Regions from separate parts of the Micromonospora sp. NPDC049275 genome, predicted to be linked through region 3. Evidence: riboswitches for the same ligand, from Rfam matches in the RefSeq annotation. Region 3 holds a riboswitch; each other region holds the start of a gene.

Region 1 (9,933 bases), on a different contig from region 3:
AGTTCGGCGGTCTCCGCGTACGAGAAGGTGAACGCCGGACCACCGGCGAGCGCGACCACTGGCCGCTCGACGCCGGCCGGCCCGCCGACGGCGACGACCGGGTCCCACGCCGGGGTGGTCAGCGGCGGGGCCGTGCGGGCCAGGTCGAGCACGGCGTCGAGGTCCACGGTGGCCTCCACCAGCTCGGCGAGCGCGGTGACGATGGCTACCGATTCGGGCGCCCGCTCGGCGACCGGGACGAGGCCGAGGTGCCGGGCCGGCGCGGCGACCTCGGCGGCGCGGGTGACCGCCCCGAGCACCGGTACGCCCACCTCGGCGAGGGCGTCGCGCAGCAGCGACTCGTGCCGGGGCGAGCCGACCCGGTTGAGGATCACCCCGCCGATGCGTACCGCGGGGTCGAAGGCGGCCATGCCCAGCGTCAGCGCGGCGGCCGAGCGGCCCTGCGCGGTGGTGTCCAGCACCAGCACCACCGGCGCGTCGATAAGCCTGGCGACGTGCGCGGTGGAGGCGAAGTCGCGGCGACCCACCGCGCCGTCGTGCAGGCCCATCACCCCTTCCACGACGGCGATGTCGGCGGGCGTCGGGACGCTCGCGCCGTGGCGCAGCAGAGCGGCGATCCGCTCGGGCCCGACCAGGAACGGGTCGAGGTTGCGCCCGGGCCGTCCGGCGGCGAGGGCGTGGTAGCCGGGGTCGATGTAGTCCGGGCCGACCTTGTGCGGGCTGACCGTCAGACCACGACGGCGCAGCGCGGCGAGCAGCCCGGTGGCGACAGTCGTCTTGCCGTGGCCGCTGGCCGGCGCGGCGACGACCACCCGGGGCAGCGACCAGGGCACGCTCACCACTCGATGCCCTTCTGGCCCTTCTGGCCGGCGTCCATCGGGTGCTTGACCTTGGTCAGCTCGGCCACCAGGTCGGCGGCGGCGACGAGACGCGGGTCGGCGTCGCGCCCGGTGATGACGACGTGCTGGAAGCCGGGCCGGTCGGCCAGGGTGGCGACGACCTCGTCGACGTCCACCCAGCCCCACTTCATCGGGTAGGTGAACTCGTCCAGCACGTACAGCCCGTACCGCTCGGCGGCCAGGTCGCGTTGGATCTGCCGCCAGCCCTCCAGGGCGTCGGCGGCGTGGTCGGCCTCGCCGCCGCGCTGGATCCAGGACCAGCCCTCGCCCATCTTGTGCCAGGCCACCGGCGCGCCCTGACCGGTACGCTCGTGGACCTCGCCGAGCGCCCGGAAGGCGTTCTCCTCGCCGACCCGCCACTTGGCGCTCTTGACGAACTGGAACACCCCGATCGGCAGGCCGGCGGTCCAGGCCCGCAGCGCCAGCCCGAAGGCCGCCGTCGACTTCCCCTTCATCTGTCCGGTGTGGACGATCAGCAGTGGCCGGTGCCGCCGCTGCCGGGTCGTCAACCCGTCGGCGGGCACGTGAGTCGGCTGTCCCTGCGGCATCAGGCGACGCTCCTGTCTGGCGAGGTGGCGGGGCTGGTCGAGGCCCGGGCCACGTCGTTCAGTTCGTGGCGGGGGGCCCGCAGTTGAGTTGCCAGGCGGCTGGCCAGGTGCAGGCGGACCGGGCCGGACTCGCAGTCGACGACCACGCACGGGACGCCCGTCGCCGCCAACACCTTCGCGGCTGCCGCCGCCCGGTCCAGTGGACGGGTGCCGGCGGTGGCCCGGCCGTCGGTGACGACGAGGACCAGCGGACGGCGCTTCGGGTCGCGCAGGCGCTCCACCCGCAGCAGATCCGCGGCGGCGAGCAGCCCCTCGGCCAGCGGCGTACGCCCGCCGGTCGGCAGCTCGGCCAGCCGGGCCGACGCGGCCAGCACCGACGAGGTCGCCGGCAGCAGCGTCCGCGCGCCGGCGCCCCGGAAGGCGATCACCGCGACCTTGTCCCGCCGCTGGTAGGCGTCGGTGAGCAGGGCGAGGACCGCGTCCTTGACGGCGGTCATCCGCTGCCGGGCGCCCATCGAGCCACTGGCGTCCACCACGAACAGCACGAGGTTGCCCTCGCGTCCCTCGCGGACGGCCTCCCGCACGTCGTCCGGGCGCAGTCGCAGCGGTCCGGCCAGCCGTCCCCGCGACGCCTGGTGCGGCGCGGCGGCGCGGATCGTGGCCGGCAGGTGCAACGCGGCGACCCGCCCGGCCGGCACCCGGGCGCCTGTGGTGCGCCCCCGACCGGTGCGGGCCCGCGAACGCCGGCCGGGCACGCCGTCACCGACGCCGGGCGCGGTGAGCAGCCGGGCCCGCAACCCACCGCGGGGTACGGCCGCCGGCTGGGACTCCCCGCCGCGGGTCGGGTCGTCGTCACCGGTCGCCGATTCCCGGCCCCCGCGCGGGCGCGAGTTCTGACCGTCGTCGCCCCGCTCACCCGCCTGGGGCCGCGACCAGCCGTCGTCGTCGCCCTGCTGGAGCTGCGGCCAGCCATCGTCATCGCCTCGGTCGCCCGGCTGGCGCTGCGGCCACCCGTCGGGGCCGTCGGTGCGCCAGTCCGGGCCGCTGCCGTCGCGCGCCGCCGAGTGCCCGGCCGACCCGGGTGCACCCTGCTCGGCTCCGTCGCCGCTGCCGTCGCTGCCGTCGCTCTGGGGGCCGCCGCCACTCGGGCCGCCGCCGTTCGGGCCGCCGCCGTTCGGGCCGCCGCCACTCGGGCCGCCACCGCCGGCCGGGCCACCGCCCTGAGTGCCATCGCCGGCCGGGCCGCCGCCCTGGGGGCCCCCGTCGTCCGGGCCACGGTCCTGGGGGCCGTCGTCGTCCGGGTCGTCGGGGTGCGCGTCCTGGGCACGTTGCAACGCCTCGTCGAGGCGCTTTTCGTCCAGGCCCGGGGTGTCGAACGGGTCGCGGCGTCGGCGGTGCGGCAGGGCGAGGCGGGCGGCGACCCGGACGTCGTCGATGGTGACCCGGTCCCGGCCCAGCCAGGCGGCGTGGGCGAGAGCGGTCCGGGCGGTGACGATGTCGGCGCGCATGCCGTCCACGTCGAACGCCGCGCACACCTCGGCGATCTGGCGCAGGGCGGCGTCGGGCAGGCGTACCCCGGGAAGCCGGTCGCGGGCGGCGGCCACCTGGGCGGCGATCTCCGCGTCGGCATCGGCCCAACGGGCGGCGAAACCGACCGGGTCCGCGTCGGCGGCGAGCCGGCGGCGCACCACCTCGACCCGGACGGCCGGGTCCCGGCTGGCGCCGACCTCGACGGTGAGCCCGAACCGGTCGAGCAACTGCGGACGCAGCTCCCCCTCCTCCGGGTTCATGGTGCCGACCAGCAGGAACCGGGCGGCGTGGCTGACCGAGACGCCCTCGCGCTCGACGTGGCTGCGGCCCATCGCCGCCGCGTCGAGCAGCAGGTCGACGAGGTGGTCGTGCAGCAGGTTGACCTCGTCGACGTAGAGCACCCCGCGGTGGGCGGCGGCGAGCAGACCCGGCTCGAACGCGCGTACGCCCTCGCCGAGGGCCTTCTCCAGGTCGAGCGAGCCGACGACCCGGTCCTCGGCGGCGCCCACCGGCAGCTCGACGAGGCGGGCCGGGCGGGTCTCGGCGGCGGCGTCGGCCGGATGGGGGCCGTCCGGGCAGCCCGGGTCCGGCTCGGCCGGGTCGCAGCCGAAGCGGCAGCCGGCGACCCGGCGTACCGGGGGCAGCAGCGCGGCGAGCGCCCGCACGGCCGTGGACTTGGCGGTCCCCTTCTCGCCCCGCACGAGGACTCCACCGATCGCCGGGGACACCGCGTTGAGCAGCAGCGCCAACCGCATCTCGGCCATGCCGAGCACCGCGCTGAACGGATAGGTCGTGGTCGCGGTGACGGTCTCGCTCATGCCCGGTCCTCCAGGTCGCCCTCGCTGGCCAGGTACGTGTCGCGCAGCCGGTCCAGGGTGGCCGGCTCCGGTTTGGCCCACAGCCCCCGGTCGGCGGCCTCCAACAGCCGCTCGGTGATGCCCCGCAACGCCCACGGGTTGGACTGCTCCAGGAACTCCCGGGTCGTGTCGTCGAACAGGTACGCGGCGGCCAGGTGCTCGTACATCCAGTCGTCCACCACCCCGGCGGTGGCGTCGTAGCCGAACAGGTAGTCCACGGTGGCCGCCAACTCGAACGCGCCCTTGTAGCCGTGCCGGCGCATCGCGGCGATCCACTTCGGGTTTACCACCCGGGCCCGGAACACCCGCCGGGTCTCCTCACCCAGCGTGCGGGTCCGCACGTCGTGCGGCATGGCCGAGTCACCCACGTACGCCTGCGGCGACGTGCCCGTGAGGTGGCGGACCATCGCCACCATCCCACCGTGGTACTGGAAGTAGTCGTCGGAGTCGACGATGTCGTGCTCGCGGGTGTCCTGGTTCTTCACGGCCACCGCGATGCGGGCGAAGGAGCGCTCCATGTCGGCGCGTGCCTCCCTCCCGTCCAGGCCCCGGCCGTACGCGTAACCGCCCCATACCGCGTACACCTCGGCCAGGTCGGCGTCGCTGCGCCACGTCCGGGCGTCGATAAGCGGCAGCAGGCCCGCGCCGTACGCCCCGGGCTTGGAGCCGAAGATCCGGGCGGTGGCCCGCCGCTCGTCGCCGTGCTCGGCGACGTCGGCGGCGACGTGCGCCCGCAGGTAGTTGTCCTCGTCCGGCTCGTCCAGCGCGGCGACGCGCCGGACGGCGTCGTCGAGCAGCGCCACCACGTGCGGGAACGCGTCACGGAAGAAGCCGGAGATCCGCACTGTCACGTCGACGCGCGGGCGGCCCAGCTCTGCGGTCGGCACCACCTCGACGCCGGTTACCCGCCGGGACCGCTCGTCCCAGACCGGGCGGCAGCCCAGCAGCGCGAGCACCTCGGCGATGTCGTCGCCCTGGGTCCGCATGGCGCTGGTGCCCCACACGGTCAACCCCACCGAGCGGGGGTACGTGCCGGTGTCGGCGAGGTGCCGGGCCAGCAGCGAGTCCGCGAGGGCCACACCGACGTCCCACGCGTTGCGACTCGGGATGGCCTTCGGGTCGACGGAGTAGAAGTTGCGGCCGGTGGGCAGCACGTTTACCAGGCCCCGGGTGGGTGAGCCGGACGGGCCGGGCGGCACGAACCGGCCGTCGAGCGCGCCGAGGGTGTTGGTCAGCTCGTCGGTGGTGCGCGCCAGCCGGGGCACCAGTTCGGTGGCGGCGAAGTGCAGCACGGCGGCGACGTCCGGGACCTGCTGCCCGGTCACCTCCACGACCACCGCGTCGACGGCCTCGGCGTCCCAGTCCAGGGTCTCCATTCCGGTGACCAGCCGTCGCGCGAGGGCCTCGATCAGGTCGATCGCGTCGGCGGCGGTGCCGGCCGGCCCGTCCACCACGTCGGTAAGCGCGACCGGCAGGGCGATCCGCTGACCGGGCGACGCGAGCAGCTCCTGCTCGTCGAGGCCGTACGCGACGGCGAGCGCCTGCCGGAGGCCGGGCAGGGCGTGGGCGCCGCCCCAGATCTGCGGGGCGCGCAGCACCGCGAGGACCAGGTTGACCCGCGGCTCGCCGGTCGGCGCGTCGGCGAGGATGTGCAGCCCGTCGCGGATCTGCACGTCCTTGACCTCGCACAGGTACCCGTCGAGGTGCAGCACGAAGTCGTCGAAGTCGTCGGCGTCGGGCATCGCCTCGGCGTGCAGGTCGTGGTGCAGCTCGGCGGCGCGGACGAGGTCCCAGATCTGCGCCCGCACGGTGGGCACCTTGGCCGGGTCGAGGGCCTGCACTGTCGCGTACTCGTCGAGCAGTTGCTCCAGTTTGGCCAGGTCGCCGTAGGTCTCGGCGCGGGCCATCGGCGGTACCAGGTGGTCGATGACCACGGCGTGCGCGCGGCGCTTGGCCTGGGTGCCCTCGCCGGGGTCGTTGACGATGAACGGGTAGACGAGCGGCAGGTCGGCGAGGACCGCGTCGGGCGCGCAGTCGGCGGCCAGGCCGAGCCCCTTGCCGGGCAGCCACTCCAGGGTGCCGTGTTTGCCCAGGTGCACCACGGCGTCCGCGCCGAACCCACCGTCCGCGACCGGCGCGGCCAGCCAGCGGTACGCGGCCAGGTAGTGGTGGCTCGGCGGCAGGTCCGGGTCGTGGTAGATGGCGATCGGGTTCTCCCCGAAGCCGCGGGGCGGCTGGATCAGCAGCACCACGTTGCCGAAGCGCAGCCCGGCGAGCACCATGTCGCCGCCCTCGGTGTACAGCTCGCCGGGCGGCTCACCCCAGTGCTCCCGCATCCGCTCGCGCAGCTCGGCCGGGACCTGGTCGAACCACCGCCGGTACGTCTGCCCCGGTATCCGGGCCTCGGCGGCGGCCAACTGCTCCGGGGTGAGCCACTCCACGTCGTGACCACCGGCGGCGATCAGCGCGTGGATCAGCGCGTCGCCGTCCTCGGGTGGCGGCGCGTCACCCAGGTCGTAACCCGCCTCGGCGAGCGCGGCGAACAGCCGGACCGCCGAGACCGGGGTGTCAAGCCCGACGGCGTTGCCCACCCGGGAGTGCTTGGTGGGGTACGAGCTGAGGACGACGGCGACCCGCTTGTCGGCGTTGGGCACGTACCGCAGCCGGGCGTGGCGCACCGCGATGCCGGCCACCCGGGCGGCCCGCTCGGCGTCGGCGGCGTACACCGAGAGACCGTCGGCGTCGATCCGCTTGAACGAGAACGGCACGGTGACGATCCGGCCGTCGAACTCGGGGATCGCCACCTGCATGGCCGCGTCCAACGGGGACAGCCCGGCGTCGCTGCCGGCCCACTGCTCGCGGGTGCTGGTGAGGCAGAGCGCCTGGATGACGGGCACGTCCAGGGCGGCTAGCGCGCCGACGTCCCAGGCGTCCTCGTCGCCGCCCCCGGAGGCGTCCGCGGCGACCGCGCCGCCGGCCGCGAGCACGGTGACCAGCAGCGCGTCACAGCGGGCGAACAGCCCGAGTGGGCCGGCGCCGGTGGTCAGGCCGCGCAGCGAGCCACAGAAGATCGGCAGCGGGTTGCCCCCGGCCTCCCGCACGGCGTCGGCCAGCACGTCGACGAACGCGGTGTTGCCGGCGAGGGCGTGCGCCCGGTAGAAGATGATCCCCACGGTGGGCCGGTCCGGGTCGGTCGGGTGCTCGCCGTGCACCCCGTACGCCGGGGTGGGCGCGGGCGGGGCGAACCCCTCGCCGGTGAGCAGCACCGTGTCGCCGAGGAACCGGGCCAGGTGCCCGAGGTTGTCCGGCCCACCCTCCACCAGGTACGCCAGCGCCTGGGTGACCACCCCGGACGGCACCGTGGAGACGGCCATCAGCTCCGCGTCGGGCACCGCCTCGCCGCCGAGCACGACAGTCGGCACGCCGGTGGCGAGCACCGCGGCGAGGCCGTCCGGCCACGCCTGCCGACCCCCGAGCAGGCGTACGACGGCGAGGTCGACCCCGTCGAGCAGGGCGGGCACCTCGTCGGCGGCGACCCGTGCGGGGTTGGCGAGCCGGTAGTCGGCGTCACTGGCGCGGGCGGCCAGCAGGTCGGTGTCGGCGGTGGAGAGCAGCAGAACGCGCACGGCAGGCTCCGGACGGTAACGTCGGCACGCTCGCGGGAGCGGCCTGGCGACGGATGGGCGCAGGGTTCAGCGGAGGCCGCGATCGGGCCCGCTCACCGGCGTACGGCCGGGGACGACGGGCGGCGCGGTCCGGAACTCAGCAGTGAACGGAGTCGATGCCGATCGCGGCGACGACACGGCCGCGGTGCGGGGAACGGCACGCGCCGTCGATGATGGAGACGCCAAGCGTCATCGGGTCCTCCTCGGGTGTCCACGCCCTGGGGTACGTCCCGACGGCCGAAGTATCCTGGCTTCCGGATCGACGCTCTCCCCCGGCCTTCCAACCGCAGACACACGGCCGTGACTCGCGAGGGGGGATCGCTCCCCGGTGACAGTGGCGGGACCGCGTCGGATTCGCACCGACTTCCTTCACTGCCGTCAGGCCGCGAATGCTGCCACACCGCAGCGCCGCCGGTCAACGCCACCCGGCTCCCGCCTCAACGGCCACCGTCGATCGAGAGATGCCGATTGCGTGGGTTCGAAAACACGCTCGGACGGCGCCTTCGGGTCGATGTCCGCGCCCTTTGCTCTGCTTCAACCAACGCAACACAGAGACGCCGGCACTGTTGCCTCCGCTGAAGCAGAGCGAAGGAGACAAGCGGGCACTGGTCGCCTGGCGGGAGGGCGGATCGCCACCGGTCCACCTAGGATCGAGGGACGTCCGATCCAGCGGCCACTATCGATCCGGGAGGTCGAGCGCCATCGTCGCCCCGCAGTTTCGTCACCTCGCCGGCCGGGTCTGGCTGTGCCCCGGCGACCCCGACCCGGACGCGGTCCAGGCCGGTGTCGCGGTGGTCGCCGACGAGCGCGGCAGTGTGATGATCGACGCGGGGCAGAGCCCCGCCCACGCCGCCGAGATCCGCGCCGCGCTGGCCGCCGCCGGGCTGCCGGAGCCGCGCTGGCTCGTCTACACCCACCATCACTGGGACCACGTGTGGGGTGCCTGCGCCTGGCCCGGGGTCGAGATCATCGGGCACGCTTCGGGCGTACCGCTGCTCGGCGCGGAGGCCGCCCGGCCGTGGAGTCACCGCTACCTGCGCGAGCAGGTGCGGGCCGATCCACGCCTCGGCCCGAGCTTCCGGGCCCGGGCGCTCGCCATGGACTCGTGGGACGGGTTCGCCGTTCTGCCGCCCGCCCGGACGTTCACCGACACCGACGAGCTGCCGGTCGGGGTGCGGTTGCGCCACGTCGGCGGCGGGCACGCGCCGGACTCGATCGTGGTGTCGGTGCCCGACTCGGGCGTCCTGCTGCTGGGCGACTGCTTCTACCCGCCACCGGCACATCTGCGCCGGCCCGAGGACGGCCTCGACCTGGCGCTGATCCGCCGGCTGCTCGACGACGACCACGGCTGGTACGTCTCCAGCCACGCCGAGCCCATGACGCTGCAGCAGGCTCGGTCGTACGTCCAAACCGACTGATCCCGCCCCGAAGCCACGTCATCGGGACCCCGACGCGCCCCGCCCGAGGCTCAGCGGGCGTGACGCTCCGGGTGCGCCCGGTTCCAGGTGCGCATGCGCTCCGGGTAGCCGGTGCGGGCCGCCTCGTACAGCGGAACCGCGTGCTTGCGGGCGATGGCGCCCGCGGCGCGGGGTGTGCCGGTGCGGCGGCGGATCCATTCGCCGTCGTGGGCGATCGCCACCACCGTGGTGTCGGTCGCGGTGGTCTCCGGTTCCAGGTAGAACTCCACTCCCCGACGGCTGGCGACGAACGCCTCCAGCGCGGCGAGGTCGTCCCGGGTGGCCTCGCGGTCCAGCTTCGTCGGGGTCGCCTCGGCGCCCCGTGACCGCCTGTTGAACCAGCTCATGCCCAGCCCCTCTCCTCGGACGCCTCTCCAGTTCAGCACCGATTCCTGGCAATGGGCTGCACGCCGGGTGGGAGAAATCTGACTCGTCGGGCCACAGGGACACCGGGCCGTAGGGACAGCGGGCCGCAGGGACACTCGGCGCACGGGAGGGGCGACACACCTCCCGCCATATCCAACATATACCGCATGGGGGGACTTGCGGCAAGGCCCCAGGTGTACCGCAGAATTGCCCGTCCAAGGCCAGGACCTGCGGAAACGGGAGCCAGTACATGCACAAGTCGTCGGCGGCGGACGCCGTGTTCGACCTTCCCGACAACCTCGCCGCCAAGGCCGATCCGGCGCTGATCGCCCGTGACGAGCAGCACTTCGCCGTCATCGCGGCGAGCCTGGAGCAGTCGATCGCGGACCTGTCCGACCGCCTCGACGCCGAGCGCCGGGCACCCGCCGGCAAGGGGCGCCAGGCGGTCGCCCGCGACGAGGAGGTCCGCCGGTTGACCGGTCGTCTGCGGGCCCTACGTCGCTTCGGTCTGGACCTGTGCCTCGGACGCATCGTCAGCGCCGACGATCCGGAGCCCGTCTACATCGGGCGCTTCGGCCTCACCGACGGGGGCGGTCGTCGGCTGCTGCTCG
Region 2 (9,933 bases), on a different contig from region 3:
CGACGCAGTGGGCTCACCGAGCTGCGGGAGTCGATGACCCGATGTTTCGTCGATCGTCGCGACACACTCAAGGCACGCTCGGCGCTGGCGGCCGTGGAGGCCCTGGTGCGGGCCGAGCCGGTACGCGGCGCCGACGAGTTGGTCGGTGCGATCGAGCAGATCCTGGCGGGCGCACACGAGTTCCGGGAGCTGCGCCTGCTGGTGGCGCTGCGCAACGCCCGCCTCGGTTTCGACGCCGAGTTGGCCGCCGAGGCGCAGCGCCTGGTCGGTGGTGACGGGGTGGGTCTGGCCGCGCGGCTCGGCGTCGAGCACGAGGCGACCGTGCAGCGGCTCTGGGAGGTCGCCGCCGACGCGCAGTGGCGGTGGCGGGACCGGGCCGAGGATCCGCTGCTCCCGCTGGCTCAGCGCCGGGGCGCGGAGGTGGTCGTCCGCAGTTGCGAGGGGATGCTGGCCGAGTTGGCCGCGGGCGGTCGCTGAGCGTCGTACGCCCGGGGCGTCCACATATCGCTCGCGGGCTCATCCGCTCGTCGGCCCGTCCGGCCAGGTCCGTCGGGCAGGTCTGTCCGCCAGGTTCTTCCGTGCGGGCGCCGGTGCCCCACGTCTGGGGCAGCTCTACAGGGGCCACTTCCGGCCCCCCTCGTCACCGGTTCGGCGGTGTCGCCGTCGCAGGTTGCGGTGGCGCGCTCAGCCGGAGCTGCCACCGTCGGCCGTGGTCGGTGAGCCGGACGATCGCCAACGGCTCCACGTCCAGCTGCCGGTACGTCGCCAACGGCAGGCCCAGGGCGTGCACGACCGCCACCCGGATCACGAGCGGGTGGGTGACGGCCGTGACCCGTCGGCCGACGCCGCGCTGTTCGTCGAGCCACCGGCCGACGCGCTCGCGCAGGTCGGCCACGGATTCGCCCCCGTGCGGCGCGGCGTCCGGGGTGGACATCCACTCGTGCAGGGCGTCGGGTTGCGCGGCGGCGATTTCTTCCAGTGACCGGCCGGTCCAGTCGCCGTAGTCGCAGTCGACAAGCGCCGTCTCGACGGCGGGCGCGAGGCCGAGGGCGTACGCGGTCTGGACGGCCGCCGCCGCGGGGCTGGACAGGCAGGCGTCGGTGTCGCTCGACGACGCCCGCCGGACCAGCCCGGACAGGGCGAGGGCTGCGCGCCGGCCACCCTCGTCCAGTCCGTCGTCCCCGCCGAAGCGGGCTCGCCGCAGGGCGGCGGTGTGACCGTGGGCGACCAGCCGCAGGCTGGTGGCGCTCACCCGGCCGGTTGTGCGTCGGCGACCGCGCGCTGCCGGTGCATCAGGGCTGCGAAGAGCAGGCCGATCCCGGTCCACAGCACCACCTGGGTGCCGAGGGAGGCGAGCCGGAAGCTCCACAGCAGCGTGGCGGGGAAGTCACCCGGGACCTCCTGGAACGACGGCAGCACCACGTAGGCAACGCCGGTGACCAGCAGGAAACCGCCGACCGCCGCGCTGGCGCGCAGCCACACGGGCGCCTGTGCGCCGACCGACCGGTAGCCCAGCGAACCGGACCAGACCGCCACCAGCCCGAGGACCACCAGCAGCAGGTAGGTGACCGTGCGCTGGTTGATGGTGGCCGGGTCGCCGACGGCCGGGGGATTCGGCGGGTACTTGAGGAACGGCACGATCACCGCGCCGAGCAGCGCGCCGCCGGCCAGGAGCAGCCCGGACCGTCCGTCGTCAGGGGTCCGTCGCCGCCGGGTCAGCAGGACGTACGCCGTGGCCAGCAGGCCACCCATCGCGGCGCCGAACAGTGCGGTGGCCAGGAACAGCCCGCCGCGCTGGCCGTTCCTGCTGACCAGGGCGTCCTCGTCGTGCTGGTGCCCACCGGTGGCGGGTTCGGCGTGTGTCGCCGCCTCCTCGATGGCGATGGCCGCCTCGACGTGGGGTTCGCCGACGACGTAGGCGAACGTTCCGGCGAGCAGACCGGCCACCAGGCCGGCGAGCAGCCCGCGCAGGAGAACCGTGACGAACGTGGGTGCGGTGCCGGTCAGTGGCACGGGACACCGAGCAGGTGCCGGCCGTCGTGCATCAGCTCGTGCAGGTACATCCCGCTGCGCGAGACCGCGCCCTGGTCGAAGGCGACGAGATAGGCCAGCAGGGTGAGCACGGCGACGGTGGCCAGGACCGTCCACAGGAGACGGGTCGGGACAGCGGGGTGCACCAGCGGCTGGCTGGACGTGGAACTGGACATGTGTGCACGAACCTCCTCGGGGATGACGCGTCCCCATCGCAAGGCTGCGGACGACCGAGCGTCCTGGCTCGCGGCTCCCCAGGCCGGGGACCGCTCACAGTGGCGCGACCGCGCCGGATTCTCACCGGCTTCCCTCGCGTCGCCGCAGATGTGGGTCGACCGTATCGGTGCCGGTTCTCCTCGGTCAAGCCGGCGACGAAGTCCGATCACGACGCTGCCCCACGGCCGCCCACCCGAGGGCGTCGACCGGATCGACGACGGCCGTCGCGGGCGGCCGCGACACGCCCGGCCCCGACATGTGGGGTGTGACAAACCCTGTCGCCCCTATATATGGTGTCGACCGCAGCTGGTTCGGCCACTCACCCCAGGGTGGCCGAGGCAAGAGGGAACCCGGTGAAATTCCGGGACTGCCCCGCAGCGGTGAGTGGGAACGACAGCCGTCATCAGCACTGGGCCGCCATCTGGCCTGGGAAGCGACGGCCAGTAGGAGACCGGGTGACCCCGGTCGTGCCCGCGAGTCCGAAGACCTGCCAGCGCGCCGCGTACCCGCATCCGGGTGGGCGGTGGTCCGAGGCCGCGTGGGACGGCCGACGCCTTTCGGATCCACGCCGCCGTCGGCGTGGCGTCCGTCGGTGTCGGTCGCCTCGCGCCGAGGGCCATCAGGTCCTCAAACTCGCGAGGAGTGAGTGGTGACAGTTACCGAGGTGACCCCGGCCGACGGCGACACGGCCCTGGGGCGTATGCCGACGCAGGTCCGCAAACGCGACGGCGGCAGCGAGCCGGTGGACGTGCGCAAGCTCGTCGCCACGGTCGAGCGTTGGGCCGACGACCTGCCCGACGTCGACCCGCTGCGGGTGGCGACCCGCACGATCAGCGGCCTGTACGACGGCGCGACGACGGCCGAGCTGGACCGGCTGACCATCCAGACCGCTGCCGAGATGATCGGTACGGAGCCGCAGTACTCGCGCCTCGCCGCCCGGCTGCTGGCCAGCCACGTCGAGCGGGAGGTACGCCGGCAGGGCGTCACCTCGTTCAGCGCGGCGATCCGGGCCGGCCACGCCGAGGGCCTGATCGGAGACGAGACCGCCGCGTTCGTCGCCGCGCACGCCGGCACGTTCGACGACGCCGTCGACGCCGACGGCGACCGTCGCTTCGAGTACTTCGGCCTGCGCACGGTCTACGACCGGTACCTGCTGCGTCACCCCACCAGCCGGCTGGTGCTGGAGACCCCGCAGTACTGGCTGCTGCGGGTGGCCTGCGGCCTGTCCCGTACGCCGGACGAGGCGGTGGACTTCTACCGGCTCATGTCCAGCCTGGCCTACCTGCCCAGCTCACCGACGCTGTTCAACTCCGGTACCCGGCACACCCAGATGTCCTCGTGCTACCTCGTCGACTCGCCGCGCGACGAGCTGGACTCGATCTACGCGCGCTACGCCCAGGTCGCCAACCTGTCCAAGTTCGCCGGTGGCATCGGCATCGCGTACTCCCGGGTCCGGTCCCGGGGTGCGCTGATCCGCGGCACCAACGGCCAGTCCAACGGGATCGTGCCGTGGCTGCGCACCCTTGACGCGAGCGTCGCGGCGGTCAACCAGGGCGGTCGACGCAAGGGCGCGGCCTGCGTCTACCTGGAGCCGTGGCATCCGGACATCGAGGAGTTCCTCCAGCTGCGGGACAACACCGGCGAGGACGCGAGGCGTACCCACAACCTGAACCTGGCCAACTGGATCCCGGACGAGTTCATGCGCCGGGTCGAGGCCGACGAGGTGTGGTCGCTGTTCGACCCGGACGAGGTGCCCGAGCTGCCCGACCTGTGGGGGGAACGGTTCGACGCCGCGTACCGGGCGGCCGAGGCGCAGGGCCGCTTCGTGCGGCAGGTGCCGGCGCGCGAGCTGTACGGGAAGATGATGCGGACCCTGGCCCAGACCGGCAACGGTTGGATGACCTTCAAGGACGCGGCCAACCGGCTGTGCAACCAGACGGCCGAGCCCGGCAACGTGGTGCACCTGTCCAACCTGTGCACCGAGATCGTCGAGGTGTCCAGCGACGCCGAGACCGCGGTGTGCAACCTCGGCTCGGTGAACGTGGCCGCCCACCTGACCGAGAGCGGCATCGACTGGGAACGGCTGCGTGCCACGGTCCGGACGGCTGTGACGTTCCTCGACCGGGTCATCGACATCAACTACTACCCGACCCCGCAGGCCGCGGCGAGCAACCCCCGCTGGCGGCCGGTCGGGCTCGGGCTGATGGGCCTGCAGGACGTGTTCTTCGCGCTGCGGCTGCCGTTCGACTCGCCGGCCGCGCGGGAGCTGTCCACGCGGATCAGCGAGGAGCTGTACCTGACCGCGCTGGAGACCTCCGCCGACCTGGCGCGCGAATTCGGGGCGCATCCCGCGTTCGCGCAGACCCGGGCCGCGCGGGGCCAGCTCCAGCCCGACCTGTGGGGCGTCGAGGGTACGCAGACCGCGCGCTGGGCCGCGCTGCGCCAGCGGGTCGGGGCGTACGGGCTGCGCAACTCGCTGCTGGTGGCGGTCGCGCCGACCGCGACCATCGCCTCGATCGCCGGCTGTTACGAGTGCGTCGAGCCGCAGGTGTCCAACCTGTTCAAGCGCGAGACCCTGTCCGGGGAGTTCCTCCAGGTCAACACGGCCCTGGTCGGCGAGCTGAAGGCGCGTGGCCTGTGGACCGAGCGGATCCGTTCGGCGATCCGGCGCGCGGAGGGGTCGGTGCAGGCCGTGACGGAGCTGCCGGCCGACGTGCGGGAGCTGTTCCGCACCGCGTGGGAGCTGCCGCAGCGGTCGCTCATCGACCTGGCGGCCGCCCGCGCGCCGTTCATCGACCAGTCCCAGTCGCTGAACCTGTTCCTGGCCTCGCCCACCATCGGCAAGCTCTCCTCGATGTACCTGTACGCCTGGAAGACCGGGCTGAAGACCACCTACTACCTGCGCTCACGCCCCGCCACGCGGATCCAGCAGGCAACCGTCAGCGCGGTCGCACCCGTCACCGTCGACGCCGAGGCGCTGGCCTGCTCGCTGGAGAACCCCGAGTCGTGCGAGGCGTGCCAGTGACCGTTCCCGACACCACCACCGACACGAGGACCACGCACATGCTGCTCGACCCCGGGATGGATCTCACTCTCCGCCCGATGCGCTACCCGCACTTCTTCGACCGGTTCCGCGCCGCGATCCGCAACACCTGGACGGTCGAGGAGGTCGATCTGCACGCCGACCTCGCCGACCTGGACCGGCTGTCGCCGGCCGAGCGGCACCTGGTCAGCCGCCTCGTGGCGTTCTTCGCCACCGGCGACACGATCGTCGCCAACAACCTGGTGCTCAACCTCTACCAGCACGTCAACAGCCCGGAGGGTCGCCTCTACCTGTCCCGGCAGCTGTTCGAGGAGGCCGTGCACGTCCAGTTCTACCTCAACCTGCTCGACACGTACGTGCCCGACGAGACCGAGCGGTTCGCCGCCTTCGCCGCGATCGAGAACATCCCCTCGATCCGCCGCAAGGCCGAGTTCTGCTTCCGCTGGATCGACTCGCTCGGGGAGTTGCGGGAGCTGCGGTCCCGCGAGGACCGGCGCGCGTTCCTGCTCAACCTCATCTGCTTCGCCGCCTGCATCGAGGGATTGTTCTTCTACGGCGCGTTCGCGTACGTGTACTTCCTGCGCTCCCGTGGCCTGCTGCACGGCCTGGCCTCCGGCACCAACTGGGTCTTCCGCGACGAGTCGATGCACATGGCGTTCGCGTTCGACGTGGTGGACACGGTGCGCGCCGAGGAGCCCGACCTGTTCGATGACGATCTCGCCGACCAGGTCCGCCAGATGCTCATCGAAGCGGTCGAGTGTGAGGTCCAGTTCGCCGAGGACCTGGTGGGTCAGGGCGTGCCCGGTCTCACTCTCGCGGACATGCGGGAGTACCTCCAGCACGTCGCCGACCGCCGTCTCGCCCAGCTCGGCATCGCCGGGCACTACGGGTCGGCCAACCCGTTCGCCTTCATGGAGTTGCAGGACGTGCAGGAGCTGTCCAACTTCTTCGAGCGGCGGGTGTCGGCGTACCAGGTGGGTGTGACCGGTTCGGTGGCCTTCGACGACGACTTCTAGGACCCCCACCCCACCCCCTCCCCACCCCGTCGACCAGGAAGTTGTTGCTCCCTATCGGCGTGTCAGGGGCACCAACTGCATGATCAACGTCGGCGGCGGGCGAGGTGGGGGTGGGGCGGGGGTGTTCTTGGGGGTGGGTGACTGTCAGGCGGGGGAGCAGGTCGGGGTGATGGTCGGAGGCGTGCTGGTGGCGCTCGTGCTCAGGTAGCCCGCGGTGGTCGACGTGCCCGGCGCGAGCTGCCCGTTGTAGGCGGCGTTCGCGACTGTCACCTGGCTGCCCGTCTGGGTGAGGGCGCCGTTCCAGACCTGCGACACCGTCTGGCCGCTGGGGAGGGTGAAGGTGACCCGCCATCCGCTCAGCGAGGAGGCCCCGGAGTTGGTGACCGTCAGCCGCCCCTCGAATCCGCCCTGCCAGGTGTTGACCACGGTGTTGGTCACCGCGCAGGACTGCCCGGCCGGGACCGTCGGCGTCGGGGTGGGAGTGGACGTCGGGGTCGTCGTCGGAGTGGGCGTCGGGGTCGGGGTGGGCGACGACGTCGCGGTGGGGGTCGGGGTGGGCGTCGTGGTGCCGCCGGCCTGGAACTGCCACCAGTTGAGGTTGAACAGGTTGCCGCTGCCGCCGGTGAAGCGCAGGTAGAGATCCTGGGTACCGGTCGCGCCGCTGACCGGGCAGGAGACGGTCTGCCAGGTCTGCCACCCGCCGGTGCCCGGCACCGCGCAGCTGCCCACCCGGGTGCCGGTGGGGCTACCGAGGCGCAGTTCGATCGTGCCACCGGACGTGGCCGAGGCGACCCGGGCCGAGAAGGACGTCGCGCCCGTACCGAATCCCACGCCCTTGACCTTGATGTAGTCCCCGTTCTCGATCCACCCGACGTTCATCCCGCCCTCGCTGGCCGGCTCGGTCTCGATGCCGGAGCCCCAGGCGATGGTCTCGGCCTCCTGCCGCCCGTACGGGTTCAGGGTGCCGATCTGGGGCGCGCCCGTCGTGGTCATGGTGATCGTCGGGATGGTGCCGTTGGTGTTGTAGGTGAACTTCTCCACTGCCACCGAGCGGGTGTACCCGCTGCCGCCGGGCAACGCTCCGTTGTGGTAGAAGAAGTACGAGCCGCCGTTGAAGTCGATGACCCCGGGGTGGTTGGTGAAGCTGGCCCCCTGGCGGGGCATGATCGTCCCTCGGTAGGTCCAGGGTCCGGTCGGGCCGGTCGCCGTCGAGTAACCGATGAACTCGGAGCAGCACTCCGCCGCGAACACGTTGTAGTAGATGCCGTTGCGCTTGTAGACCCACGGACCTTCCTCGTAGAGGGTCGGCCGGCTCGCGTTCCCCGTCCGGGTGCCGAACCCGGCGGTGGTGAGTGGGATCTTTGTGGCGCTGCCGCTGTAGGAGATCATGTCCGCGTTCAGCCGGACGTACCACAGGTTCGGGTTGCCCCAGTACAGGTATGCCTGGCCGTCGTCGTCGATGAAGACGGTGGGGTCGATCTCGCCGTTGCCCACCAGCGGACGGCCGATGGCGTCCCGGAACGGCCCGGTGGGGCTGTCGGCGACCGCGACGCCGATGGCCATCGAGTTGGTCGCCCGGGCGGTCACCGGCACGTACCAGTAGAACTTGCCGTTGCGGGCGATGACCTGGCCGGCCCACGCGTTGGCGCTCGCCCAGCTGAAGGTGTTGAGGCTCAGGGGTGAGCCGTGGTCGGTCCAGTTGACCATGTCGGCCGACGACCACACCCGCCAGTCCTTCATGGTGAAGTACGTGGAGCCGTCCTCGTCGTGGCCTGTGTAGAGGTAGACCCGCCCGTCGTGCACCAGGGGAGCCGGGTCGGCGGTGTAGATGTGCTGGACGATGGGGTTGTCCGCGTGGGCGGCCGTGGCCGGAGTGAGCGTCGCGATGAGCAGCAGGCTCACGAGCCACGCGGCGCCGCGTCGGAGCCGGTTCCTCGTGAGCGGTGGCGGTGCGGGGTGCATCGGTACCTCCAGGGTGGGTCACGACGGGAGGGCACGGTCCGTCGGTCTCGCCGGCGGGGCGCCGCGTGTCGCTTCGGGGCCTCGATGGTGGCCGTGCGGCGAGAACGGCAGGCGGGACCGGTCGTCCACCGTGGCTCCCACGCGCGGCGGCCCGCCGTCGTCAGCGGCGGTGATCAACGTCCCTGAGGGAGGCCCGGACACCCACCAGCGGGCGTTGGTCATGCGCGACTCCATCGACCTCTACGGATCGAGTGGAGCGGTGAAGCGTGCCCTTCGCCTCTGCGGCCTGAGGGTAGTCTGTTATCGCTAACATTCTCAAGCGATGGACGGATCTGGATTTCCACGTCGTCGTGGCGGGCCGGTCGGCTCCGGGTCGCACGCGGCACGTGGCCAGGTCATGAACGCCTCGGTGCCGGGTCGTCAGCGCTGCAGTCGGGTCGGGCTGCCCGGCCCGCTGCGCCGGACGAGCCACGCCTCGGTGATGTGCGTGAACATCGCCTGTGCCGCGCCGTCGGGGTCGTGGGCGGCGATGCGCTCGAAGATGCGCCGGTGCCCCTGGTTCGATGCCACGCACAGGGCCCGCTCGGTCTTGCCCATGTACCGCGCCGTGTTGACGACCTGGCTCTCCAGGGACCGGACGACGCCCCGGGCGATGCGGTTCCCGGACGCCTGCATCACCGTGTCGTGGAAGGCGCGATCGTGCTCGTGGTAGGTGACGTGGTCGTCCACCAGCTCGTCCATCCGGTTCACCAGAGCACGCAGCCGGTCGATGGTCTCCTGGTCGGCGAGTCGGGCGGCCACGTTCGCCATGTCGGACTCCAGCACCCGCCGGGTGACCACCAGATCGTCGAGGATCGCGAGGGTGTCGTCCACGGCGATGGTTGCCGCGAGGACGAGCTCGTCGAGCATGTCCCACGCCGAGGGCGAGGTGACCATCGTGCCGCTGCCCTGGCGGACCTGGACGAGCCCCTTCTCCTGCAGGATCTTCACCGCCTCGCGGATGACCGTCCGGCTCACCGAGAAGGTTTCGCAGAGCACCGGCTCGGGGGGTAGCGGTGTGCCCGAGGGGTGCACTCCCTGCACGATCCGGGTCACCAGCTCGGCCGTGATCGCCTGAGCCAGGTTGGTCGGGCGACGGGCCCAGGCCGGTGCCGTCGTGCCGTTGACGGTCGACTGGTTCGATGTCGTCACGTTCACCTCCGCGTAGCCGCGGGAGCGGGCCCACGAGTCCGCCCCAGTGTAAGGGCAACCGTTGACGTCAGACGTCATACGAGTTACGTTCTCGTCAATCTTGCATCGACGGCCGGTTCTCGGCCACTCCCCATATGAAGGTGAGCAACGATGAAGCAACGAGCAGTGTGGGCCGCGGTCCTCGTTGCAGGGCTGGCCCTGGCTGGCTGTGGAAGCGCGACAGGTTCGGGTTCGTCGTCCGGAGGCTCGGCCAAGAAGCTGGTCGTGTGGGACTGGAAGTCCGGCGAGGCCAGCTCCGCGCAGTACGTGGAGAAGGCCAAGGCGGACTTCGCCAAGAAGCATAAGGACGTCGAGGTCGAATTTGTGGCCCAGCCGTTCGATCAGTACTACACGTTGCTGGGTGCGGCCATCCAGTCGGGCAAGGGTCCCGACGTCATCCTGTTCAACGGTGGCGGCCAGATCCGCGACCGGGTG
Region 3 (9,933 bases):
CCGGGAGATCACCTGGCAGTGCTCCGGCGGTCGCGACGCTCGCGCGGGCCCGCACGGGAGCCGCGGCAGCCGGCCCGGGGCCGGGGTCATCCGACGGCTGCTCGACGTCCCCGCCCGAGGCGAGCGCGACGACGTTGTCGCCGGCGTCGGCGCGAACGCCATCCGCGTCGGCGCGAACGCCATCCGCGTCGGCAGCGGCCGAATCGGCGGCGTCGTCCGCGTCGGCGCGAACGCCATCCGCAGCGGCGGCGGCCGAATCGGCGGCGTCATCCACTTCGGCGGCCTTCGCGTCGGCGGCCTTCGCGTCGAGCGCGGCGGCCTCCGTTGCGATCTGCCCGTCGCGTACACCGGCGGCTTCGCCGTCGACCTTGCCAGCCTCCGTCAGCGCCGGGTCGTCGGCGGCCCCGGAAGGCGCGGCGTCGGTGGCTCCGGCGTCGGTGGCGGTGCTGTGCCGCCGCACGGCACCGGCACCGGCAGCGCCGGTGTCGGTCGCCGGATCGGCGGTGGTCAGCCTCGGCGGGTCGGCCCGGTCGACGACGGGGTCGACACTCTCCACCGGATCTCTCTGCTCGGCCATCTCCGCCCTCCGCGCCACGCTCGCACCCGGCCCGTGACATCGGACCGGGTGTGCCTGGTTGTCACCGTGCCACAGATCGCCCCGGGCGGACAGCCGGAGCCCGTGTGGTGGCTCAGCGGTCGGTGCTCGAGCTGCTCGTCGGGCTGTCGCTTGTCGTTCCGCTCCTGCTGGTGGACGGCGCGGCGGGCACGGAGGCCGACGAACTGGCCGGTGCCGTGGTGGGCGGCGTCGGCAGGGTCGTCGGCGTGTTGGTCGGGCTGCCCGTCGGGGTCGGCGTGCTGCCGCCGGTCGGCTTCGGGGTCGGAGTCGGGGTCGGGGTGCCGGTGGGCTTCGGGGTGGCCGATCCGGTCGGCTTGGGCGTCGGCTTGGTGGTCGGCGTCGGCTTCGGCGGGGGAGTCGGCTTGGTGGTGGGGGGCGGGGGCACGTTCGGAGTCGGCACCGCGCCGATCACCCGGGTCGCGGCGTAGAGCCGGGACCAGTTGACCACCGAGACCTTGACCACGTCGCCGGTCGTGGGCGCCTGCACCATCTTGCCGTTGCCGATGTACATGGCGACGTGGTGGATCGTGGTCCAGCTGCTGCCGGAGGCGAAGAACATCAGGTCGCCGGGGAGCAGTGCGTTCTGCGGCACGGTGCGGGCCCGGGTGGCGGCGTACTGGTCGCGGGAGACCCGAGGCAGGTCGAAGTAGTCGGCCCCCGGGGATCGGTACGCCGCCCACATCAGACCCGAGCAGTCGAACGCGTCCGGCCCCTCCTCGGACCACTTGTAGGGGTCGCCGCGCTGGGCGAGCGCGTACCGGACGGCGGCCAGCGCCCGCGGGTGCGCGGACATCCCGTTGCTGCTCTGGCCGGCGACGTAACCCGCGCCCAGCTGCTGCTCGCTGGCCTCCTGCTGACGCTCGATCTCGATCAGCTGCGCGGCGTTGTCCTTGCGCAGTTTGAGCAGGCTGGCCTCGGCGGTGCGCAGGGCCTTCTCGCCGGTGGCGAACTCGGCCTCGGCGGCGTCGACGGCGGCCTTGGCAGTGGTGTGCGCCTGGTAGGCGGCCTGCTCGCTGGCGCGGGCCCGGGACAACTCGCCGGCCACGGCGGTGGTAGCGCCCTCGACCTTCTGGCCGCGGTTGATCCGCTGGAGCCGGCTCAGGCCCTGGATGTCGTCGGCGAAGTCGCCGGGTGGCAGGGCAGCAGCCGCCTTGACCGCGTCCGAGGCGGCCGCGTCGGCTGCCTGCTGGGCGCGGAGCAGGGTGTCCTGCGTGGTCGCCAGCACCTTGCCGGCGGCGGCGAGCTGCGCCTGCGCGTCGGTGCGTTTCTGTCGAATGAGCAGCAGTTGGTCGCCGAGCAGGCCGACCTGGCTCTCGGCGGCGGCGACCTGGGCGGCCAGCGGGCCGGTGCCGATGTTGGCCACCGGCGGGGCGGGGACGCCGACGACGGGCGGGCTGCCGGGCACCTGCGGCGCGCCGATCGCCGGCGGGCGGGCGCCGGTGTCCGGCACCGTCGTGGGCACGCTGGGCTCGGCGTACGCGGGGGTGGCCAGCACGGCGGCGGCGATCGCGCCGAGCAGGGCGGCCCAGAGCTTCGGTCGCAGCACCGGCGAGATCACCGGGCTCCGTCGTCGCTGCCGTCGCCCGCGCCCGCTGTCGACCATTCCACTCCCCGTCCGGTGCTCGGCGCCGCGCTCGGTGGGCACGGCCGTCGGGACGCTACCAGTGTGTGAGTTCCGCCCCACCTTGTCTTACCGCACGATGGCAGTGATGTCGATGCATCGGCGGGTTACGGGAGGCTGAGAGTCCGGTGAACTGGATCGCTGCCGCCGACCGTGCCGCCGGGGCCACCCGAGTGCCGACGTACCCTCGGGAGGGACCGCAGGTGGAAGGGACGTGCCATGGACGCCGGACTCAAGCGTGAGCTCGAAGCGAAGGTGTACGCCGGTGAGCGGCTGAGCCGCGAGGACGGGATCGCCCTCTACGACAGCGACGACCTGACCTGGTTGGGGCGGCTGGCGCACCACAAGCGCACCGAGCTCAACGGCGAACGCGTGATGTTCAACGTCAACCGGCACCTCAACCTCACAAACGTGTGCTCGGCGTCGTGTGCGTACTGCTCGTTCCAGCGCAAGCCGGGTGAGAAGGACGCGTACACGATGCGGATCGACGAGGCGGTTCGCAAGGCCAAGGAGATGGAGGACGAGCAGCTCACCGAGCTGCACATCGTCAACGGCCTGCACCCGACGCTGCCGTGGCGCTACTACCCGAAGGTGCTGCGCGAGCTGAAGGCGGCGCTGCCGAACGTCAAGCTCAAGTGCTTCACGGCGACCGAGGTCCAGTGGTTCGAGAAGATCAGTGGCCTGAGCGCCGACGAGATCCTCGACGAGCTGATGGACGCCGGCCTGGAGTCGCTGACCGGCGGTGGCGCGGAGATCTTCGACTGGGAGGTCCGGCAGCACATCGTCGACCACGCCTGCCACTGGGAGGACTGGTCGCGGATCCATGCCCTCGCGCACCGCAAGGGCATGAAGACCCCGGCGACCATGCTGTACGGCCACATCGAGGAGCCCCGGCACCGGGTCGACCACGTGCTCCGGCTGCGCGAGTTGCAGGACGAGACCGGTGGCTTCGCGGTCTTCATCCCGCTGCGCTACCAGCACGACTTCGTCGACTCGGCGGACGGCAAGATCCGTAACCGGATCCAGGCGCGCACCACGATGGCCTCGCCGGCCGAGTCGCTGAAGACGTTCGCCGTGTCCCGGCTGCTCTTCGACAACGTGCCGCACCTGAAGAACTTCTGGGTCATGCACGGTCTCTCGGTGGCCCAGCTCTCGCTGAACTTCGGCGTGGACGACCTGGACGGCTCGGTGGTCGAATACAAGATCACCCACGACGCCGACTCGTACGGCACCCCGAACACCATGCACCGCGACGACCTGCTGCACCTGATCTGGGATGCCGGGTTCCAGCCGGTCGAGCGGGACACCCGCTACAACGTGGTCCGGGAGTACGACAAGGCGCCGTCGCTGGCCGAGCGCCGCGCCGAGCCGCAGCAGGTCTGGGCCTGAGGCACCACGTACCCTCGCAGTCGATGACCGAGCAGCGCGGATCCGAGCAGCAGGGCGGGTTTCCCCGGCGGGACGCCGAGGGACGCGTGCGTACCCTTGGTGACCTGCTCGGGGTGTGCCTGGCCGGCCTGGTGATCGGCGTGCTGGCGCTCGTGTTGTTCGAGTGGGCGTTCGCCTCGTTCGGCGCCGGCGACTTCGGCCACACCAACGGTTGGCTGGCGGTGATCCTGCCGGCCTGGCTGTTCTGGGACGACTTCCGGGCCTGGGATTTCGGTGCGGCCCGGGTGGTGGCGGCGCTCGTCGCGCTTGCCGTCGCGCTGCTCGTGGGGCTGGTGGTCGCCGGGTTGGGTGCCGGGTTCCCGGCGCTGCTGTCCGGCGCGTTGGGGGCGGCGGCGTTCACAGTGGCGTACGCGATGGTCTGGTTCCCCGGCGTCCGTTGGCTGGCCCGCCGGACCGGCTGACCCCGACCGCCCGCCGGGCGGGTCGACCTCCGCCGACACCGGCGGGCGAGCAGAGAGCGGAGTGGTGCAGGTGAGCGCGGCGGTCAAGTACACGCTGGGCCGGGTCGGGCTGTTCGTCGCCGTGTTGGCCGGCCTCTGGCTGGTCGACATGAACGTGTTTCTGAAGTTGATGCTGGCGCTGGTCTTCTCCGCCGCGCTCTCCTTCTTCCTGTTGCGCGGCTGGCGCGACGAGATGGCCGCTGAGATGGCCGACGCGGCCGACCGCCGCCGCACGGAGAAGGAACGTCTCCGCGCAGCCCTGGCCGGCGAAGACCAACCCCCCACCCCGCCCACCGACTCCTAGAGTTGATCATGAAGTTATTGCCGCGACACGCCGAGTAGTCGGGCAATAACTTCATGATCACCGCGCCGGGGTGGGCCCCGGGGCCGGGCCGGTGGGCCGGGTGGGTGGGGTGCGGGGGCTACCAGTTGGTGGAGCCGGGGACCTTGGGCCAGGGCTTTGACGTCGGCTTGATCAGGTACGCGACGCCGCCCGAGCCGCCGGAGACTCCGCCGCTGGCGTTTGTGCGCTTGGTCCGCAGCCAGATCTGCTCGAACTGCGCACGCTTGTAGACGTTGCGCACGACGTCGTTGCTCGACGACGCGGGGTCGTTGACGATGACGTCGCCGTCGGCGGTGAAGCCGATCACCACGAACAGGTGCCCGGAGGTGCCGTAGTTCGCCCCGTCCAGCTCGCTGGCGAGGAAGGACTGGCTGGTGACCACGGGGATGCCGGCGGCGATGAAGCGCTCCAGCTCGTCCAGCGAGTGCAGTCGGGTCACCCGCCCCTCCAGCCCGGGGAAGCTGGCCGCGTACGCGGTGTTGAACGGCCAGTTCCCGGCGCCGTCGTACGCGTAGTCGTAGGTCATCCGGGCGGCGTGGTTCACCGTCGGATCGGGGTAGGTCGGGTCCACCCAGGAGGTGTCGGCCGCCGACGGCTTGCGCCCCCAGTACTCGACGACCATCTCGGTGGAGGTGGGCGAGCACCACGCCTCGCCGCCGCCGTCGTACTCGGGGTAGTGCCCGGCGTGCACGTTCTGCGAGTAGCGCGGCACCGGCAGCTCGACGCCCCAGGCGATGTGCCCGGCGCTCGGCGGGACGGTGAACCGGTCCGGCACTGTGGAGCTCATCGCGCCGAGCATCCGTACGACAGGCGCGGCGGTCTGCCCGGGCGCCCGGTAGAGGGTCAGCCGCAGCTGGTACGACCGCAGCAGCACTCCGGCGTCGGCGTCGTCGATGCTGAACGTGTCCGTCCAGATCGTCGACCAGGGGTCGCCCTGTTCGTCGACGCTGGTCCGCTTGATGTCGGTGTCGCCGGACGCCCAGCGGCCCAGCACGTACCAGGGGGTCTGGTCGCCGCTGGTGTAGCCGCCCTGCATCTCCACCTGGATCCAGGTGCCGGCGGGGGTCTCGGCGTTCCAGGAGGCGATCAGCTCGGTCGCGTCGAAGCCGATCCGGGTCACCGGCGAGGTCCAGGTGCCGTACTCCCAGGTGCGGGTGGTGCCGGTGTGCGGGTCGGCGTACTCGATGGTGCCGGCCGGGCGGGCCAGGGTGACGCCCGCTCGCGCGCCGGGCACGACGCGGGTGCCGTCCTGGCTGCCCCGGTGCCAGTCGGCGGGGCCGGACCAGTCCTGGAAGGTGATCTGCTCGTCGTGGGCGGGGGAGGGCGGCCGGGCCGCCGTCGCGGGGGCTGCGGTGGCGAGCAGGGTGAGCGCGCTGACGCCGGCGAGGGCGGCCGCGTGCAGGCGGGGACTGGCCATGGGTGCTCCGCGGTGTCGAGAGGGGCATCGTCGCTGGTCAGTTTTCCGCTTGGAGGGAAGTTTCGCCAGATGTTCAGCAGTAGAAAATCTTTGCCGCCGCGATGGTCCACCTGGGATGGACGGGACGGCATCCAAGGCAGCGAGCAATATTGATATGACCATGTGACTGATGGTGAAGTGTGCTTCACCGAGCGGGACATCCCGCCCTCCGAGGAGGTAGTCCATGACCCTGGACAGACCCCACCCTCTCCGTCGCGTCCTGGTGCTCGCCGTCGTCACCGGGCTGGGAATCGTCACCGTCGCCGCCGGACCTGTCGCCGCCCAACCGGCACCCGACCGGACCGCCGAGCCGGCCGCCGCCGGCTACCGGGTGCTCGGGCCCCGGACCCTCGCCGAACGCAACGCGGTGGCCCGCACCGGGGCCGCAATCGACTACTCCGAACACGGCGTGCTGCACATCTCGGCCACCGCCGCCGAGGCCGCCGCCATCGGCAAGCTCGGCTTCCGGTTGGAACCGCTCGCCCCGCCGCCGAACGCCGAACGCGGCGCCGGCGAGGTGGGCACCCTCGCGTTCCCGCCCGCCGACTCCAACTACCACGACTACGCGGAACTGACCGCCGTCGTGAACCAGGTCGTCGCCGACCATCCGGCCATCGCCCGCAAGACCAGCATCGGTACGTCGTACGAGGGCCGCGACCTGATGGCCGTGAAGATCTCCGACAACGTCGGCACCGACGAGAGCGAGCCGGAGATCCTGTTCAACGCCCAGCAGCACGCCCGCGAGCACCTGACCGTCGAGATGGCGATCTACCTGCTCAACCTCTTCACCGACAGCTACGGCAGCGACTCCCGGATCACCAACCTCGTCAACGGCCGGGAGATCTGGATCGTGCCGACCGTCAACCCGGACGGCAGTGAGTACGACATCGCCACCGGCTCGTACCGGTCCTGGCGCAAGAACCGCCAGCCCAACAGCGGCTCGTCAAACGTCGGCACCGACCTCAACCGCAACTGGGGCTACAACTGGGGCTGCTGCGGCGGCTCCTCCGGGTCGACCTCGTCGGAGACCTACCGTGGCCCGTCCGCGTTCTCCGCGCCGGAGACCCAGGCGCTGCGCAACTTCGTCAACGGCCGGGTGGTCGGAGGCGTCCAGCAGATCAAGGCGAACATCGACTTCCACACGTACTCGCAGCTGGTGCTCTGGCCGTACGGCTACACCACCGCGAACACCGCCACCGGAATGAGCGCCGACCAGTACAACACCTTCGCCACCATCGGTCAGCAGATGGCGGCCACCAACAACTACACCCCGGAGCAGTCCAGCGACCTCTACATCACCGACGGGGACAGCCTCGACTGGATGTGGGCGACCCACAACATCTGGGCGTACACCTTCGAGATGTACCCCGGCTCGTCCGGCGGCGGCGGCTTCTACCCACCCGACGAGGTGATCACCGCGCAGACCACCCGCAACCGGGAGGCGGTGCTGCTGCTCAGCGAGTACGCCGACTGCCCGTACCGGGCCATCGGCAAGCAGTCGCAGTACTGCGGCGGTGGCGGCGGCACCACGGTCTGGTCGGACACCTTCGAGACCGCCACCGGCTGGACCACCAACCCGGCCGGCACCGACACCGCCACCCTCGGGGCATGGGAACGGGGCGCCGCCCAGGCCACCACGTCCTCCGGCGCGAAGCAGCTCACCCCGTACGCCGGATCCAACGACCTGGTCACCGGTCGGCTCGCCGGCTCGGCGGCGGGTGACCACGACGTCGACGGGGGCGTGACAAGCGCCCGGTCCCCGGCGGTGGCCCTGCCGTCGTCCGGCACGCTGACCCTCTCGCTGGCCTGGTACCTGGCGCACGGCTCGAACGCCTCGTCGGCCGACTACCTGCGGGTGAGCGTGGTGCACAACGGCGGCACCACAGCCCTGCTCACCCAGGCCGGCGCGGCCGCCAACCGCAACGGGAGCTGGGCGGTGGCGAACCTCAACCTCACCCCGTACGCCGGCCAGTCGGTGCGGATCCTCGTCGAGGCGGCGGACGCCTCCGGCGCCAGCCTGGTGGAGGCGGCTGTGGACAACGTCACCATCACGGCCTCCTGATCGGGTGGGGCCCCGTTCCGCCCCTGCGGGGCCCCACCACCCGCTCCCGAGACTCCGGATCCGGGACATATGCCGCCCCTACGTCCACCGCATCGATCGACGGGTTCTGATCAGCACTTGATCGATTCGGCACGTCCCGGCGGTGCGCTACCGTCTTATCGACCACTCCGCAGCGAAGCCGGTGCGAAACCGGTGCTGTCCCGCAACTGTGATGCCCCGCCCGACGGTGGGGACGAGCCAGGTCGCCTGCGGACGGGTCGCGAAACGCGCTCTCGAGGAAGGGCGCCTCGTGGGCGGGCGTACGGAAGTCCTGTCGGCGAAGCACCACACTCCTCGACCGACAGGAGGCCCCATGTCCAGACGTACCCCTCGGCTCCTCGCCGCGACCCTCGCGGTCGCCGCGCTCGCCCTCGGCGCCTGCGCCGAGAAGACCGACGACAAGCCGGCCACGGGCACCGCGGCCGCCAGCTACCCGGTCACGGTCGGCGCGCTCACCCTCGACAAGCGTCCCGAGAAGATCGTGTCGCTCTCGCCCAGCGCCACCGAGATGCTCTTCGCTATCGGCGCGGGCCCGCAGGTGAGCGCGGTGGACGACCAGTCCAACTATCCGGCCGACGCGCCCAAGACCGACCTGTCGGGCTTCCAGCCCAACGCCGAGGCGATCGCCGGCAAGAACCCCGACCTGGTGGTGCTCTCCAACGACACCAACAAGATCGTCGACCAGCTCGGCAAGCTGAAGATCCCGGTGTACCTGACCCCGGCGGCCACCACGCTTGACGACTCGTACGCGCAGATCACCGACCTGGGCAAGCTGACCGGGCACGCCGACCAGGCCGCCGACGTCGCCAGCCGGATGAAGGACGACATCGCCAAGCTGGTCAAGGACCTTCCGCAGCGCACCGAGAAGCTCACCTACTACCACGAGCTGGGCCCGGAGCTGTACAGCGCGACAAGCAAGACGTTCATCGGCTCGATCTACAGCCTGGTCGGCCTGACCAACATCGCCGACCCGGCCGACGCCGACGGCAAGAACGGCGGCTACCCGCAGCTGTCCCAGGAGGTCATCGTCAAGGCCGACCCGGACTTCGTCTTCCTGGCCGACTCCAAGTGCTGTCAGCAGAACGCCGACTCGGTCAAGGCCCGCAGCGGCTGGTCCGGCCTCACCGCCGTGAAGAACAACCAGGTGGTCACGCTTGACGACGACATCGCCTCCCGCTGGGGCCCCCGTGTCGTGGACCTGCTCCGGGTGATCATCGACGCGGTCGCCAAGGTGCCCGCGTGACCGACGTCCGTCGGTGACCGGGACACCGCCGATGGCCGCCCCGCCACCCGCCAACCCGCCGGCCGGGACGCCATCCTCGTCCCGGCCCGGCGGGCCGCCGTCCGTCGCTGGATTGCCGTCTCCTGACCGGCCCGGCGGGCTGCCCTCCGGCAGTCGGGACGCGGGGTTGCCCCCCGCCCGGTCGCGGCCCGCCGGAGTGCGCAAGCGCTGGTTGGTCGCCGGCGTCCTCGCGGTGCTCGTCGCGCTCCTCGCCGGGGTGTCGCTCGGGCCGGTCAGCCTGCCGCCGGGAAGCGTCGCCGCCGAGCTGCTCAACCTGATCCCCGGGGTGCACCTCGACAGCGGGCTGACCGAGCGCGAGATCGCCATCGTCACCGAACTGCGGCTGCCCCGGGTCGTGCTGGGCCTGCTCGTCGGCGGTCTGCTCGCCCTGGCCGGCGGCTGCTACCAGGGCGTGTTCCGCAATCCGCTGGCCGACCCGTACCTGCTCGGCGTGGCCGCCGGCGCGGGCCTCGCGGTCACCGCGGTGATCGCCCTCGGCGGCGTCGGTCGACAGGGCGCGATCTCCGGGCTGCCGTTGACCATTCCGCTTGCCGCGTTCGCCGGCTCGCTGCTCGCCGTGACGATGACCTACCTGCTCGGCGCGGCAGGCGGGCGGAGCAGGTCC

What was found. Region 3 has a riboswitch for cobalamin ahead of ACGFIE_RS02850 (ABC transporter substrate-binding protein). Riboswitches for the same ligand answer to the same signal wherever they lie in the genome.
Region 1: another riboswitch for cobalamin. It lies ahead of cobN (cobaltochelatase subunit CobN); the one in region 3 lies ahead of ACGFIE_RS02850 (ABC transporter substrate-binding protein).
Region 2: another riboswitch for cobalamin. It lies ahead of ACGFIE_RS24415 (ribonucleoside-diphosphate reductase subunit alpha); the one in region 3 lies ahead of ACGFIE_RS02850 (ABC transporter substrate-binding protein).

What each region holds. Positions count from the first base shown of each region.
Region 1 is NZ_JBICSN010000002.1:407,158-417,090, reverse strand. It holds gene ACGFIE_RS07315 (cobyrinate a,c-diamide synthase) at 1-842, opposite strand, end outside; gene cobO (cob(I)yrinic acid a,c-diamide adenosyltransferase) at 836-1,447, opposite strand; gene ACGFIE_RS07305 (VWA domain-containing protein) at 1,447-3,795, opposite strand; gene cobN (cobaltochelatase subunit CobN) at 3,792-7,460, opposite strand; cobalamin riboswitch at 7,740-7,869, opposite strand; gene ACGFIE_RS07295 (MBL fold metallo-hydrolase) at 8,066-8,917, shown strand; gene ACGFIE_RS07290 (hypothetical protein) at 8,968-9,303, opposite strand; gene helR (RNA polymerase recycling motor ATPase HelR) at 9,573-9,933, shown strand, end outside.
Region 2 is NZ_JBICSN010000009.1:85,660-95,592, forward strand. It holds gene ACGFIE_RS24395 (GTP-binding protein) at 1-477, shown strand, start outside; gene ACGFIE_RS24400 (histidine phosphatase family protein) at 641-1,252, opposite strand; gene ACGFIE_RS24405 (CbtA family protein) at 1,249-2,013, opposite strand; gene ACGFIE_RS24410 (CbtB domain-containing protein) at 2,004-2,207, opposite strand; cobalamin riboswitch at 2,266-2,340, opposite strand; cobalamin riboswitch at 2,538-2,757, shown strand; gene ACGFIE_RS24415 (ribonucleoside-diphosphate reductase subunit alpha) at 2,948-5,272, shown strand; gene ACGFIE_RS24420 (ribonucleotide-diphosphate reductase subunit beta) at 5,311-6,306, shown strand; gene ACGFIE_RS24425 (family 43 glycosylhydrolase) at 6,451-8,268, opposite strand; gene ACGFIE_RS24430 (FadR/GntR family transcriptional regulator) at 8,689-9,459, opposite strand; gene ACGFIE_RS24435 (ABC transporter substrate-binding protein) at 9,610-9,933, shown strand, end outside.
Region 3 is NZ_JBICSN010000001.1:605,137-615,069, reverse strand. It holds gene ACGFIE_RS02885 (hypothetical protein) at 1-577, opposite strand, end outside; gene ACGFIE_RS02880 (C40 family peptidase) at 690-2,219, opposite strand; gene mqnE (aminofutalosine synthase MqnE) at 2,457-3,626, shown strand; gene ACGFIE_RS02870 (hypothetical protein) at 3,650-4,087, shown strand; gene ACGFIE_RS02865 (DUF4229 domain-containing protein) at 4,158-4,430, shown strand; gene ACGFIE_RS02860 (C39 family peptidase) at 4,549-5,886, opposite strand; gene ACGFIE_RS02855 (M14 family metallopeptidase) at 6,110-7,987, shown strand; cobalamin riboswitch at 8,111-8,256, shown strand; gene ACGFIE_RS02850 (ABC transporter substrate-binding protein) at 8,340-9,269, shown strand; gene ACGFIE_RS02845 (FecCD family ABC transporter permease) at 9,436-9,933, shown strand, end outside.